DNA from 3 places in the Mesorhizobium sp. XAP4 genome. Region 3 is predicted to be linked to each of the others. Evidence: riboswitches for the same ligand, from Rfam matches in the RefSeq annotation. Region 3 holds a riboswitch; each other region holds the start of a gene.
The links. A riboswitch is a leader RNA that binds a small molecule or an ion and turns the genes downstream of it on or off. The one in region 3 is predicted to bind cobalamin.
Positions count from the first base shown of each region.

Region 1: it holds a riboswitch for cobalamin, as region 3 does, so the genes downstream of both, P3C39_RS13220 (aromatic ring-hydroxylating dioxygenase subunit alpha) here and P3C39_RS04995 (CbtB domain-containing protein) in region 3, are expected to answer to the same signal.
Region 2: it holds a riboswitch for cobalamin, as region 3 does, so the genes downstream of both, P3C39_RS26275 (ABC transporter ATP-binding protein) here and P3C39_RS04995 (CbtB domain-containing protein) in region 3, are expected to answer to the same signal.

Region 1 is NZ_JARIXW010000002.1:875,725-880,444, reverse strand. It holds gene ugpC (sn-glycerol-3-phosphate ABC transporter ATP-binding protein UgpC) at 1-277, shown strand, start outside; gene P3C39_RS13235 (DUF680 domain-containing protein) at 356-601, opposite strand; gene P3C39_RS13230 (DUF680 domain-containing protein) at 671-871, opposite strand; gene P3C39_RS13225 (DUF680 domain-containing protein) at 951-1,148, opposite strand; cobalamin riboswitch at 1,659-1,861, shown strand; gene P3C39_RS13220 (aromatic ring-hydroxylating dioxygenase subunit alpha) at 1,976-3,223, shown strand; gene P3C39_RS13215 (hybrid-cluster NAD(P)-dependent oxidoreductase) at 3,249-4,349, shown strand; gene P3C39_RS13210 (PqqD family protein) at 4,519-4,720, shown strand, end outside.
Region 2 is NZ_JARIXW010000007.1:6,241-10,960, reverse strand. It holds gene P3C39_RS26285 (iron ABC transporter permease) at 1-402, opposite strand, end outside; gene P3C39_RS26280 (ABC transporter substrate-binding protein) at 432-1,379, opposite strand; gene P3C39_RS26275 (ABC transporter ATP-binding protein) at 1,429-2,217, opposite strand; cobalamin riboswitch at 2,382-2,589, opposite strand; gene P3C39_RS26270 (AraC family transcriptional regulator) at 2,825-3,658, shown strand; gene P3C39_RS26265 (alanine racemase) at 3,664-4,720, opposite strand, start outside.
Region 3 is NZ_JARIXW010000001.1:996,801-1,001,520, forward strand. It holds gene P3C39_RS04985 (DUF1624 domain-containing protein) at 1-789, opposite strand, end outside; gene P3C39_RS04990 (MFS transporter) at 1,013-2,212, shown strand; cobalamin riboswitch at 2,278-2,474, shown strand; gene P3C39_RS04995 (CbtB domain-containing protein) at 2,510-2,689, shown strand; gene P3C39_RS05000 (CbtA family protein) at 2,705-3,475, shown strand; gene cobU (bifunctional adenosylcobinamide kinase/adenosylcobinamide-phosphate guanylyltransferase) at 3,468-3,983, shown strand; gene cobO (cob(I)yrinic acid a,c-diamide adenosyltransferase) at 3,985-4,599, shown strand; gene cbiB (adenosylcobinamide-phosphate synthase CbiB) at 4,636-4,720, opposite strand, start outside.

The DNA.
Region 1 (4,720 bases), on a different contig from region 3:
GAGCTTTGGCGTGCGGCCGGAGGACCTGATCATCGCCAGCGGCGCGGACTATCTGTTCGAGGGGACGGTCGACTATGTCGAGCAACTCGGCGAGGTGCAGCTTGTCTATGTCGACATCGGCCGCGCCGATCTGCCGCTGGTGACCAAGCTGCCCGGCAATGTCGAGGTCAAGCGCGGCTCGACATTGCGGCTGAGCGCCAATGGCGAGGACCTGCATATCTTCGACGCGGATGGACGTTCTTTCGCGTTGCATGAAGTGGAAGCAAAGGCGGCTTAACCGCAATTACCGTGTCAGGCACAAAAAGAGCGGCGGGCCGGGCCCGCCGCTCTTTGACTTGGAGATCGACTTCGGTTGTTAGTTGTTGCCGAAGAGGTTGCGGTCGGCACCTTGCGGAGCAGACTTCTGGGTGGTGTCACCCGACGAGTTCAGCAGCTTGTAAACCGGCGAACCGGTGTTGCGTACCGAAGAGGTGCGCGTGCTGTCGACCGAAGTCGTGGCGGCAGGCTGATTGGCACCATTGGAGCCAAAGTTGTCGCTGCCGGCGAAGGCACTGCCGGTGATGGCCAGAACGGCGGCGGCAGCAATAAGGATCTTGTTCATTTTAGTCTCCTGAATTCTGGATTTCGCCAGGACGGCAGACACAGCTGCCGTCGGTTGCGAAATTGGTTGTTAGCGACCGAAGAGGTTACGGTCGCTGCCCTGAGCGGGCGTCTGGGCAGCCGGTTCCGAGGTCTTGGTGGAAGCCGTGTACGACTGGTCCACAGCGGCGGCAGGCTGGTTGGGGCCGTTCGAACCGTAGTTGTCGCTGCCCGCGAAAGCGCTGCCGGTGATGGCCAGAACGGCGGCGGCAGCAATGAGGATCTTGTTCATCTTGAATACTCCTGAATGTCTGGATTTCGCCAGGGCGGCGGGCGAGCCCGCCGTCGACCGGGAAACTGGGAATCGGCTGTTAGTTGTTGCCGAAGAGGTTGCGGTCAGCACCCTGGGCAGGCGCCTGAGCAGCCGGTTCCGACTTCTTGGTCGAAGCGGTGTACGAGCTGTCGACAGCAGTGGCTGCCGCGGCGTTGGAACCGTAGTGGTCGCTACCAGCGAAGGCGCTGCCGGAAATGGCCAGAAGGGCTGCGGCAGTGAGAATGATCTTTTTCATTTTTGGTACTCCAGTATCGTCTTTTTTCCGTCCGTCTAGCGGCGTGTCTTGGAAATGAAATCGCGTCGTTCGGACAGCCCCGATGTGGGAGGGCAAGGTCGTCTTTTCCAATCACGAAGTTGTTCCGTGTGGACCATGAATCCACACCTTGAAATTGTGCCAATGGAATCTAGGGATGCATTTTTCTTCTTCATATCAGTGTGTTAGGTGTAGCCACCTGATGGATCACTGACTGTTTCAGAGGCCCAGCGTTCACACCGTCCTGCACGCACCGTCAACAGAAACGAACCGTTCGGTTCGATTTTAGGGCGAGCTAATAGTCACTTTTCGAAACCATTAACCTTTTTTGATCCCCGCGAAGGGTCGGATTCGGGAAGATCGCAGCCGGCAAATGGCCGCCCGGGAGGTGAGATCTCGGCCCGCGACGATCTGCAGTAGCGTTTCGCATGCCGTGTCGCGCCGCATGGATACGATGTCGTTTTCATGCCGACGGCGCGCCCGCGATCGTGGTTAGATCATACCATCTCAGGTGCCGCTTCGTGACGACGAGGCGGAGAATTGGGAAGCCGGTCAGAATCCGGCGCTGCCCCCGCAACGGTGGTGGAGTTCAAGTCGCAACGGGAGACCACTGGGCAACCGCCTGGGAAGGTGTCGCGATGGTCCGCAAGGACAACTCCAGAGCCCGGAAACCAGCCCGAGATTTTTAGACTCGACTGATCGCGGTGGGCGGTCAAGAGGTGGATAGCGCATGTCCGGCACACAGCCGGCCTGCGTTTCAATCCTTCCTCCGTCACCACCAGTTCAGTCCTTAGGAACGAGGACAGGACATGGATATCCGCAACGACATGCTGAGGCTCCTGAAGGGGCGCCGGCAAGGCTTTTCGCTGGAGCAGCCCTTCTACACCGATCCGGACTACTTCAAGCTCGACATGGAGCTGATCTGGTATCGCGACTGGCTGTTCATCGGCCATGATTGCGAACTGCCGAAGCCGGGCAGCTACATCACCGTGCAGGTCGGCGATTATCCGGTCGTCCTTGTCCGCGACCAGCACGGCAAGATCAACGCCTTCCACAATTCCTGCCGCCATCGCGGCAGCCGCGTGTGCAACACGGAGAAGGGTACCGCGGCAAAGCTCGTCTGCCCGTATCATCAGTGGACCTACGAGCTGGACGGCCGCCTGCTGTTTGCCCGCCAGATGGCCGACGGTTTCGACAAGAGTGATTTCGGCCTGAAGCCGGTCGCTTGCGAGAGCGTCGGCGGCTACTTCTTCATCTGCCTGGCCAAGGAACCGGCAGATTTCGCGCCGATGCGGGCGATGATCGAACCCTATCTTTTGCCGCACCGGCTGCGTGAAGCAAAGATCGCCTTCGAGAGCACGATCGTCGAGAAGGGCAACTGGAAGCTGGTCTGGGAAAACAACCGCGAGTGCTACCACTGCGCCGCCAATCATCCCGAGTTGTGCAAGACCTTCCCCGAGGCTCCAACCATAACCGGCGTCCATGGCGCCGACAGCGACCCTGAAATGGTCGCACACTGGGCCAAATGCGAGGCATCAGGCTTGCCGAGCAAATTCCGCATCGATCCGGCAGGGCAGTACCGCGCCACCCGCGCGCCGCTGCTGCGCGATGCCGTCAGCTACACCATGACGGGAAAACGGGCGGTCCAGAAGAACTTGTCCGACAGCGTTTCAACCGACCGCATCGGCTCCTTGCTGCTCTATCACTATCCGACGACCTGGAACCATATCCTCGGCGACCACGCCGTTACCTTCCGCGTGCTGCCGATCAGTGCCACGGAAACCGCGGTGACAACGAAATGGCTCGTCCACAAGGATGCGGTCGAAGGCGTCGACTACGACCTCGCTGAGCTCACCCATGTCTGGACCGAGACCAACGACCAGGACCGCCGCATCGTCGAGGAAAACGCCTTCGGCATCCTGTCGCCGGCCTATGAACCAGGCCCCTATTCGGAGCTGCATGAGGGCGGCGTGATCCAGTTCGTCGAGTGGTACGCGTCGTTCATCGGGCCGCGCCTTGCCGAAGGCGGCCGGCCGGCCCTGCGCAGCGTCGCCTAGCCCAGGGGATAAGAGGATGAATGCGATGACGGACCTTGGCCTCTATCGCCATCTCGACCAGATGACGCCCTGGAACGACAGGCTGCAGGTGCTGGAAGTGATCGGCGTCAGCGACGAAGCGCCTGACGTGAAGACCTTCACCTTCCGCTCCGACAACCAGACCTGGTTTCGCTACAAACCGGGGCAGTTCGTGACTCTGGAATTGCCGACATCGGACGGGCCGCTGATGCGCACCTACACGCTGTCGTCCTCGCCGTCGCGGCCGTTCTCGATCGCGGTGACGGTCAAGGCGCAGGCGGGCAGCACCGGTACGCGCTGGATGTTCGACCATCTGACGCCCGGTTCGCACGTCAAGGCCTATGGGCCGACCGGCGACTTCTCGCTGCACAGCCACCCGGCCGCCAAATACCTGTTCATTTCGGCCGGTTCCGGCGTGACGCCGATGATGTCGATGCTGCGCTGGCTGAACGACTGCGCGCCATGGACCGATGTCGGCTTCGTCAACTGCGCGCGCCGCCCGGAAGAGATCATTTTCCGCAAGGAGCTCGAACTGCTCGGCAGCCGCATGCCTGGGCTGTCGCTCGGCTTCATGATCGAGGAGCGGTCGAGCCGCGAGGGCTGGTTCGGCCATATGGGCCGCATCGACGCGATCCGGCTGCCATTGCTGGCGCCCGATTTCCGCGAGCGCGAGATTTTCTGCTGCGGCCCCGATCCTTTCATGCGCGCCGTGCGCGGCATGCTGGACGCAGCCGGCTTCGACATGGCGAAATACCATCAGGAAAGCTTTGCCGCGCCTGCCGTGGAGGAGATCCCGGCGCCGTTCTCGCCGCCGGCGGACGACGGCGCCGCTGCCACCGTGGAGGCCGTGACACCGATCCGGTTCTCGCATTCCGATGTCGATGCCGAATGCGTCGCCGGCCAGACCGTGCTGCAGACGGCACGCGCCTCGGGGGTGCGGATTCCCGCCGCCTGCGAGTTCGGCCTGTGCGGCACCTGCAAGGTGAGGAAGGTCGCGGGCGACGTCGAGATGAGCCACAATGGCGGCATCCTCGATCACGAAATCGAGGACGGCTTTATCCTCGCCTGTTGCTCGAAGCCGCTTTCGGCGCTTGAAATCGAGGCGTGACCGGCAGGCACGGTCAGAGACTGTCCATGCCCGCGCGGCCTGCAGCTGCGCTCGCCCGGGCCTAAGCCATCTTGCCAAAAACCCTGCAAATGGTTAGACGCCTGCAACGGTGGGGTTGACCGTAGGGCCCGAAGATCATCTCCGCGGCCTGCTTCGGCGGGGAGCAAACATGCGACAATCCGGCGTATATGCCATTGCCAGCAAGGATATCGTCTTTGAATCCTTCGATGGCGAAGCCGTCGTTCTCGACCTGACCACCGGTAAATATTTCGGCTTCTCTGATTCAGGCAGCAGGCTTTGGGATGCACTGTCGTCCGGCGTGCCTGCCTCCGAACTGGTCGGCGCCGCGACCGGAATTGGCGCCCTCGATG
Region 2 (4,720 bases), on a different contig from region 3:
CAGCAGCAGGACGACGCCGGCGGCCAATATGCCGCCGGTGAAGGCCGCGACCGGCAACGTCCAGATGCCAAAGCTGTCGCCGAAGACGGTGATGACGGAAACAGCACCGGCGGCGGCGCCCGACGACAGGCCGAACAGGAACGGATCGGCGAGATCGTTGCGGGTCACTGTCTGCAGCAGCGCGCCGACGACGCCGAGGCCCGCGCCGACGCAGATGGCCAGGATCGTGCGCGGCAGCCGCAGATCGACGACGATCTTGCCGACCGGCCCGGACACGTCGTGCCCGCCTAAGCCGATTGCGCGGCCAAGCGCTGCTACAACGTCGGCCAGCGGGATCAGCGTCGAGCCATAGGCGATCGACAGCAGAGCGAGAGCGGCGATCGCCGCCGCTCCCGCCAGCATGGCCAACGCAAATGCCGGATGGCGCAAGCTCAAAATGCTTCCGGGTGCATGGCCTTGGCGATCTTGTCGATCGCTTCGATGTTGGCGGGTCCAGGCGTCAGCTCGGCGTAGCGGAGGGCAACGAAGCGCTCGTTCTTGACCGCGTCGGTCTCCTTCATGGCCGGATGCGCCTTCAGGAAGTCGAGCAGCTTCCTGTAGCCGCCACCGTCCTGGTAATCGAGCAGGATGAGGAATTGCGGATTGCGCGACGCCACCGTTTCCCAATCCGTGTTGCCCCAGCTGGTGTCCATGTCAGCCATGATGTTGTCGCCGCCGGCGGCAGTGATCATGGCGCTGGGGATGGCGAACTTGCCTGCGGTGAACGGCTTGTCCTCGCCGGAATCGTAGAGGAACACCCGCGTGCCCTTGGCGCTGCCGACCTTGGCGGTGATGTCGGCGAGCTGCGCCTTCCAGCCAGAGACAAGCTTTTCCGCCTCTGTCTCCTTGCCGAAGATCTTGCCCAGCTTTTCGACGTCGCCGTAGAGCAGGTCCATCGAGGCGGCGGGGCGCCTCTTGTCGAGATGGACGCAGCTTTCCGCCAGAACCAGCGTCTTGATGCCGTGCGGGGCAAGCGTGTCGGGCGTCACCTCGCCACCCGGCTTCATGCCGTAGTACCAGCCGGCGAAGAAGAAATCCGGCTCCACGGCCACGAGGTTTTCGAGCGTCGGATATTTCGGCGCCAGCTCCGGGATCGAACCCTGCTCTGCCTTGAATTCGGGACCGACCTTGTACCATCCGGTGATGCCGGTCAGGCCGACGATTGACGGCTGCAATTTCAGCGCGAAAGCCATCTCGGCCATGTTCAGATCATGGATGACAGCGCGCTTCGGCGGCGCGTCGAAGGTCAGCGGCTTGCCGCAGCTGTCGACGGTTACCGGGAAGGCGAAGGCGGTCGAGGTCAGCAGCGAGACGGCAAGCGAAAAAGCGAGGCGTTTCACGGGTATGCTCCTTGTGGGTGGGATCGGGTCGACTATGGAACGGCTTCAATCACGACGGCGGCGCGGCACGGTTCGGAACCTCGAACACCGTCAACTCTCGATCCTCGGTCGGATGGCGCAGGCGCAGCACATCGATGCCGAAAATCTCGCGGATCAGCTGTTGGGCCAGCGCTTCGCGCGGTGCGGCGAGCGCTTGCAGGCGGGCATGATTCATCACCGCAACCCTGGTGGCGAAGGGTGCTACCAGCGCCAGATCGTGCAGCACCGCGATCACCGTCATCTCGAAGCCTGCCACGAGGTCGAGCAGTTCGCCGCGGGCGCGCGGGTCCAGATGGTTGGTCGGTTCGTCGAGGAACAGGATTTTGGGCTGCTGGGCGATGGCGCGCGCCAGTTGGGCGCGCTGGCGCTCGCCGCCCGACAGCGAGCCGACGGTGCGGCCAAGCAGCGGCAGCAGGCCGGTCCGGCGCAGCGCATTGACGACAATGTCGCGTTCCTCGCTCCTGCGCCTCAGTCCGGCGTGCGGGACCCGGCCAAGCTCGACATAATCGATCACCGCCAGCCGCGGATCGGGCTGGTCGGTCTGGCCGACAACGGCGATATGCAACGCCCGCTCGGCGGCCGAAATCCTGTCCAGCCCGCGTCCGCCAAGCTTCACCTCGCCGGAACTTGGCCGCAGCATGCCCGACAGCATGCGCAGCAGCGTCGTCTTGCCGGCGCCGTTGGGACCGATGATGGCAAGGCGATCGCCAGCGGCCACCGAGAAGCTGACCGCCTGGACCAGATTCCGCCCATTCGCCATGGCACAGAGGTCATGGGCTTCGAGAAGCGCTGCGCTCATCGGCTGCAGCCCGCCGGATTGCGGGGACGGCAAAGCGTGCGCATGGTGATGCGATGATCGATGGAGCCGTCCAACTTTCCGTCACTTTCCAAAACTGGCGACGGAAGGAAGCTGGCGAACCGGCCGACAAGGCCGGGATTCGCGTTTCCTCCCGGCACACCCCGTCCGGTCAACTCAGTGATGGCAGGTCTCCTGGCTCGCGGGTCGTTGCGCCATCCTGCCTTCCCAGCCTTGCCGGCCAGTGGCATTCACGGATTTTGCTCGCCGCTTACAGTTGCGGGGGCAGCCACGGCCTCGACCTGAACAGGCCTCACCGTGTTCCCTTTTCACCCCTCGCCTTTCGGCTCGGGGACCATCACCACTTCAGCGTAGATTTCCACCAAACGCTTCGCAATGGATTTCTCGGACGAAGTGGTGGGCCAGCTAAGGGAAACAGGCATTGCACGCTCATTTTATGTAATAACATAACATTCTTAGGAGATGACGCGGCCCGCTGTCAAGCGAAAGCCCATGGGATCGGCGCAGATTGCACGGAATGCGCAATTTCGATCAAACTGGCCGCGCCAGGAAACGCCAAGATGATCCGGCCAATGCGAAAAGGAGCCCCATGAACCCGACCGAGAAAGCGCTGTGGTTCGTCGAGAGCCATCTGCCGGAGGCGATCTCGCTTGACGATGTCGCGCAAAGCAGCGGCGTGTCGCGTTTTCATGTGACGCGCGCCTTCGGCGCCGCAACCGGCCGCTCGGTGATGGGTTACATGCGCTCACGCCGGCTGACCGAGGCGGCGCGCAAGCTGGCCGGCGGAGCGCCCGACATCCTCGTCGTCGCGCTCGACGCCGGCTACAACTCGCATGAGGCGTTCACCCGTGCCTTCCGCGATCAGTTCGGCACCACGCCGGAACTGGTGCGCGCGCAAGGCTCGACCAACAACCTCGACCTCGTGGAGCCGATCCTGATGGACCAGTCCCTCCTCACCAATCTCGAACCACCGCGCTTCGAGACCAGCCGGCCGTTCCTGATCGCCGGCCTCGGCGAACGCTACAGCTGTGAAACCAGCGCCGGGATTCCGATGCAGTGGCAGCGTTTTGCACCCTTTATCGGCAACATCCCCGGCGAGATCTCAGGCGTTTTCTACGGCGTGTGCCTTAATGGCGACGACGCGGGCAATTTCGACTATGTCGTCGGCGTCGAAGTGTCCGGCTTTGCGGATCTGCCGAAGGACTTCTATCGGGTGCGGGTGCCGGCGCAGAAATATGCGGTGTTCTCGCACCGCGAGCACATCTCATCCATCCGCCGGACGATCAACACGATCTGGAACAGCTGGCTGCCCGCCTCCGGTCACGAAATCGCGGATGCACCGGAATTCGAGCGCTATGGACCGGAGTTCGATGCCCACAGCGGCAATGGCGGCCTGGAGATCTGGGTACCGGTGAAGGCGTAGCTCGATCACGCCATCGGCAGCGCCGGCCAGCGATCGATGACCTTTCCGCCGGAAAACACGGCGATCGACCCGAATTGCTGCAGCACGGCCTCGCTCTGCGTCGGCCTTAGAAACGCGTAGTCGCCTGGCCTTGCGGTCGCATCGGCGGGCAAGCCCATGAATTGCTGGTTGGAGGACAGGCCGAGCAGGCCGTTCGTCTTCATGCCTTGGGGGAAGACCGGCTCGGCCATCCACTTGCCGCCATAGAGATAGCAGCCCTTGCGCGGAAACCGGCCGAGCGCCTGCAGCAGGCGGGTGACGGCCGGCGGGCCAGGCAGCATCGGCTCGACCACTTTCAGGATCGGCGTGGCGATGAAAGCCGCCGGCTGGAAGCCGTCGAGGCCTGGCGTATCGAAGTCGCTGGGCAGCACGAAGGCCGAGCCCATCGACACTTCATTGGCCGCGCCGCCACGATGAAGCAGCGCGGTCTTGCTGCCGCCGATGTTGAGGATACGGCGCTGGTCGGCGCCGAGACAGGCGACGAACGCCGCAGCCTGCGCCGACGCCTCCGCCAATGCCTTTGCCGGTCCGCCGAAAAGGCCGGGAATGAGCGGTGCATGCGCCTCGTAGGCCATGACGCCTTCGCAATGCAGCCGGGCCGGCAACGCGCTCAACGCCTTCGACAAGGCCGCGGGATCAGCAAAGCCGCCGCGATGCAGCCCGACATCGATCTCGAAAGCGATGCGCAGGCCGATGCCGAGTTCGTCAGCGAGAGCACCGTATTCCGCCAGTCTCTCCTCGCTGTCGATCAGCCAGCAGACACGCGACCAGTCGGCATCACCCTTCACCAGCGCAGCCCTTGCCGCACCGATCGGCATCGGCTTGCCGTAGAGCAGATCGGCATCCGGAAACGCCTTCAGCACCGCCTCGCTGATCGGCGGGTGGAAGGTCATGAAGCGCTCATGGCGAAGCGCCTTGCCTATATGCGCAAGCAGCGGCAGGCAGGCGAGCGATTTGTCGACCAGCCGCACGGCCAGGCCGGGATCCAGCCTCCTTTTTACCAGGGCAATGTTTCCGTCCAGC
Region 3 (4,720 bases):
TTTGAGGAAATTCACCTGCGGGGTTTCGACCTGCGCCGGCATGATCTGCGAGAACAGCCAGACGCAGCCGATCAGCAGCGGCTGGTGGATCAAATAGAAAGCCAGGCTGTGCCGGCCGATGAAGACCAGCGGGTTGGCCAAGCGACCGGGCGCCAGATTGGCAAGCCTGGCAAGCAGGCCGGCACCTGCGGCGAGTTTCGTCACCGCGATGCCCGCAAGCACGGCGCCGAACCACGGAAACAGCGGAACGTAGTCGTTGGAGCGCGGATTGATCGCCGACAGGCCGACCCACCACAGCCATGGGTGATCGAAGGCCTCGAAGCGCAGATAGACGGGGGCGGCGATAACGAGCGCGGCGACGACAAGCGTCAGCAGCGCCGGCAGGCGCAGGAAGGCGAGACCGAGCAGGCTGGCCAGCGCGATCTCGTGCAAGATGCCGAAGAAGATGAAGCCGTCCGGAGTGGCGATGCGGGTAACGACCGAAATCGCGATCGCGGCTCCGGCGACCATGGCGAACCGCTTCCAGAAGCCGTTCCAGCGGATTTGTCGGCCGTGGGCGAGATACAGGCTGACGCCGACCAGGAACAGGAAGGTCGAGGCGATGCAGCGCGCGTAAATCTTCCACCAGCCGAAGGCGGTCAGGCCGGGATCGGTGTAGCCGAAGAACTCCAGATCCCAGGTGAAATGGTAGCTTGCCATGGCGATCAGCGCGATGCCGCGCACGATGTCGATGGCGACGATGCGCTTTGGTCGATCCTGAACGGGTGCGGTCGGCGTTTGGATGCTCATGGTCTCGCATTCTGATTCAGCCCCGCTGGAGGACTATCACGGTTGCCCAGGACAAAAGAAGACCGGCAACCCTGCCGATAACGCCGGATCAGCCGCGGCATTGTGCCAGTGCCGGAAAGCCTTTGGCCGGCTTCGCTTTTGCCGGATGCACGTCGGTTTCCTCTTATTGGCGCTGAGGTCGCCACGGCAGATTTGACCCGGTGAATCTGCTTCGGGGAAAGCAATGTCCACCCATGTGCGCCATCCGATCTGGCTACCGGCCCTCAAGGCCGCGGACGCGCGCACCTTCGCTTCGCTCTATGCGGTCGAATCCTTCGCCCGCGCCACGGTGTCGAGCGTCATCCCGATCCAGGCTTACGAGATCCTGCACAACGAGCAGATCGTCTCGATCCTCTACACCGTCGTGGCGATGCTCGGCCTGTCGGTGACATTGTTCATGCCGATGCTGATCCGCCGTTTCGCCCGGCGCTGGGTCTACACGGCGGGCGCCTGCCTGCTGGCCATCGGCTCGCTGTTCTTCGCCACCGACACGCTTGCCGGGCAACTGGCCGGCATGCTGTGCCGGGTGATGGGCGCCAGCGCGCTGTCGATCACGCTCAACCTCTACATCATGGACCACATCCGCAAGACCGACTTCATGCAGGCCGAATCGCTGCGCATGGCGTGGTCGATGCTGGCCTGGACCGGTGGGCCGACGCTCGGCATCTTCCTCTACACGCGCTTCGGCGTCTATGCCGCGCATGGCGCGGTGGCCGTGTTCGCGTTAGCGCTGCTGGCATTGTTCTGGACCTACCGGCTCGGCGACAACCCGTCGATCCGTCCCGGCAAGACGCGACCAGCCAATCCGCTCGCCAATATCGGCCGCTTCATCGCCCAGCCCAGGCTCAGGCTGGCCTGGCTGATCGCGTTTGGGCGCTCCTGTTTCTGGACGACGTTCTTCGTCTATGGGCCGCTGTTCATGGTCATTACGGGTGAGGGCAAGCTGGCCGGCGGCCTGCTGGTTTCGGCCGGCAACGCGCTTTTGTTCATGGCGATTTTCTGGGGCAAGGCGGGAAAGCGCTTTGGCGGCCGCAGGACCATGACATTTGCCTATTTCGCCATGTCGGTCGCGCTTCTGGCGGCGGGCTTCGTCGGCGAAACCGTGCCGCTGCTCACCGGCGCCTTCCTGCTCTGCGGCGCCTTCTTCACCATTGCACTCGACGCGCTCGGCTCGACCGCCTTCATGCGCTCGGTGCGCTCCTATGAAAGATCGCAGATGGCGGCGGTCTATCGCACCTATCTCGACTTTTCCGAGCTGACGCCGCCGCTGGTCTATTCGGTGGTGCTGGCCTTCTTCGGCCTGGGCTCGGTGTTCGTCACGCTTGGCCTGCTGGCGGCGGTCTGCGGCTTCGTGACGTGGCGCTATCTGCCGAAATCGCTTTGACCTTCATGGCGCATTCGCAACGGTCGCCGGCGGAATTTGGTTTGCCGGACGCGAGGATTCTGCCTATAGTCGCCGGTGTCGCCGGTTCCATTTTGGAGCCAAGAGGGAATGCGGTAAGGGCGGATTTCGCCCAATGCCGTGGCTGCCCCCGCAACTGTGTGCGGTAGTCCTCTCCATATGCCACTGAAGATTTTTCTTCGGGAAGGTGGGGAAGGACGCTGATCCGTGAGCCAGGAGACCTGCCGGCGACAGGAAACTGACTTCGATGCCCTCGGGTGGAGGGCGAAAGGACAAGACATGACTACCGCTTCCGTCTCCCTCGGCGCTTCCGTCTCCTCGCAGTCGCGCTTCATGCAGCTCGCGCTTGCCGCGCTGCTCGGCATTTTCGTGATGGGCTTTGTCGGCTTCTCGCATATCGATGCGGTCCACAATGCGGCTCACGATTATCGCCATTCGATGGCATTTCCCTGCCACTGACGAGGGGCTGACATCATGAACCTGTTTCGCAACGTCGTGTTCATCGCGGCGATCGCCGGGCTCGTGGCCGGCGTCGTTCTTGCCTGCATGCAGGCCTATGCGACCGTGCCGCTGATCCTGAAGGCGGAAGTTTACGAACAGGCGGGCGGCGGGCATCACCATGACCATGCCGCTCCGGCAGCAACGGATAGCAATGCCATGAGCACAGCCGCTCCGGCCCCTGCCGAAGCGACTGCCGCGGCGGAAGACGAGGGCTGGGCGCCGGCAGACGGTTTCGAGCGTTTCGCCTTCAGCGTGCTTGCCAACATCGTCACCGGCATCGGCTTCGGGTTGATCCTGGTCGCGGTTTCCGAATTCGCCGGCGGCATCGGTGGTTGGCGCCAGGGCGTGTTCTGGGGCCTGGCCGGCTTTGCCGTGTTCACGCTGGCACCGGGCCTCGGCCTGCCGCCGGAACTGCCGGCCATGCCGGCCGCCGATCTCACCCAGCGCCAGATCTGGTGGTGGGCAACGGTGGCGGCAACCGCTGCCGGTCTCGGCCTGATCGCGTTCCGCAAGTCGCTGCCGCTGGCGATCCTTGCCGTCCTTTTGATCGTCGCACCGCATGTTGTCGGGGCACCGCAGCCCGACAGTTACGAGACGGCGATTCCGGAAGGGCTGCATCACCAGTTCGTGGTGGCGGTGACCGTGACCAATCTGGTGTTCTGGCTGGTGCTCGGAGCGGTCGTCGGTGTGGTGCGCGGTCGCTTCACCGGCACCGCGACCAGCCTGCGCGACAGCTTTGCCTGATCGCAAGACACTGACCTTTCTCATCGGCGGTGCGCGCTCCGGCAAGAGCGCGCACGCCGAAATTTTGGCGACCGCCTTGCCGCCGCCCTGGACCTATATCGCCACGGCGCAAGCCTATGATGACGAGATGCGTGAGCGCATCGCGTTGCACCGGTCGCGGCGCGGCGAAGGCTGGACGACCATCGACGCACCGCTCGATCTCGCCGGCGCGCTTGCCGCCTTGCCGGACGATCGGCCGGTGCTTGTCGACTGCCTGACGCTGTGGCTGACCAACCATATGCTGGCCGAACACGATCTGGACCTTGAATGCCGGCGATTGGCGGAGGTGCTGTCGCGGCCGCGCGGACCCTGGTTCTTGGTGTCCAATGAAGTCGGCCAAGGCATCGTGCCGGACAATGCACTGGCGCGCCGCTTTCGCGATGCCGCCGGCCGGCTCAACCAGAAGGTCGCGGCGATTGCCGATACGGTGCTGCTGATGGTGGCGGGGCTGCCGCTCAAGGTGAAATGATATGACCGATATCGACAATAAGGACGAAGAGCGCCACCGCGCCAAGATGGCCAAGCGCAAGGCGGTGCAGGATGCCGAGGTGGCGAGCAAGACGGTCGAGAAGGGATTGCTCATCGTCAACACCGGCCCGGGCAAAGGCAAGACCACGGCCGCCTTCGGGCTGGCGCTGCGGATGCTCGGCTACGGCAAGCGCGTCGGTGTCGTCCAGTTCATCAAGGGCAAGTGGCACACCGGCGAGAAGGACGCCTTCGCCGCCTTCGGCGACCGTGTCGTGTGGCACGCGATGGGCGAGGGGTTCACCTGGGAAACCCAGGATCTGAAGCGCGACATCGCTGCCGCCGAAGCCGCCTGGGCCAAGGTGCTCGAACTGATGGCCGATCCGTCGATCAGCCTGCTGGTGCTCGACGAATTGAACATTGCGCTGCGCTACGACTATCTCGATCTCGACAGAGTGGTTGGCGCGCTAAAAGCGCGGCGCGAGGGCCTGCATGTCGTTGTCACCGGCCGCAACGCCAAGCCGGCGCTGGTCGAGGCCGCAGACCTCGTCACCGAAATGGGCGTGACCAAGCATCATTTTTCCGCCGGCGTGAAAGCGCAGCAGGGGATCGAGTTCTGAGTGTTCCTCAACCTCCCCAGACGGGGGAGGGTGAGGTTAGGTCACAACGATGACAACGACCGAAACCAACCCGAACAGAGCGATCAGCAGATAGTCGGCGACGCGATAGAGTTTCAGCGCC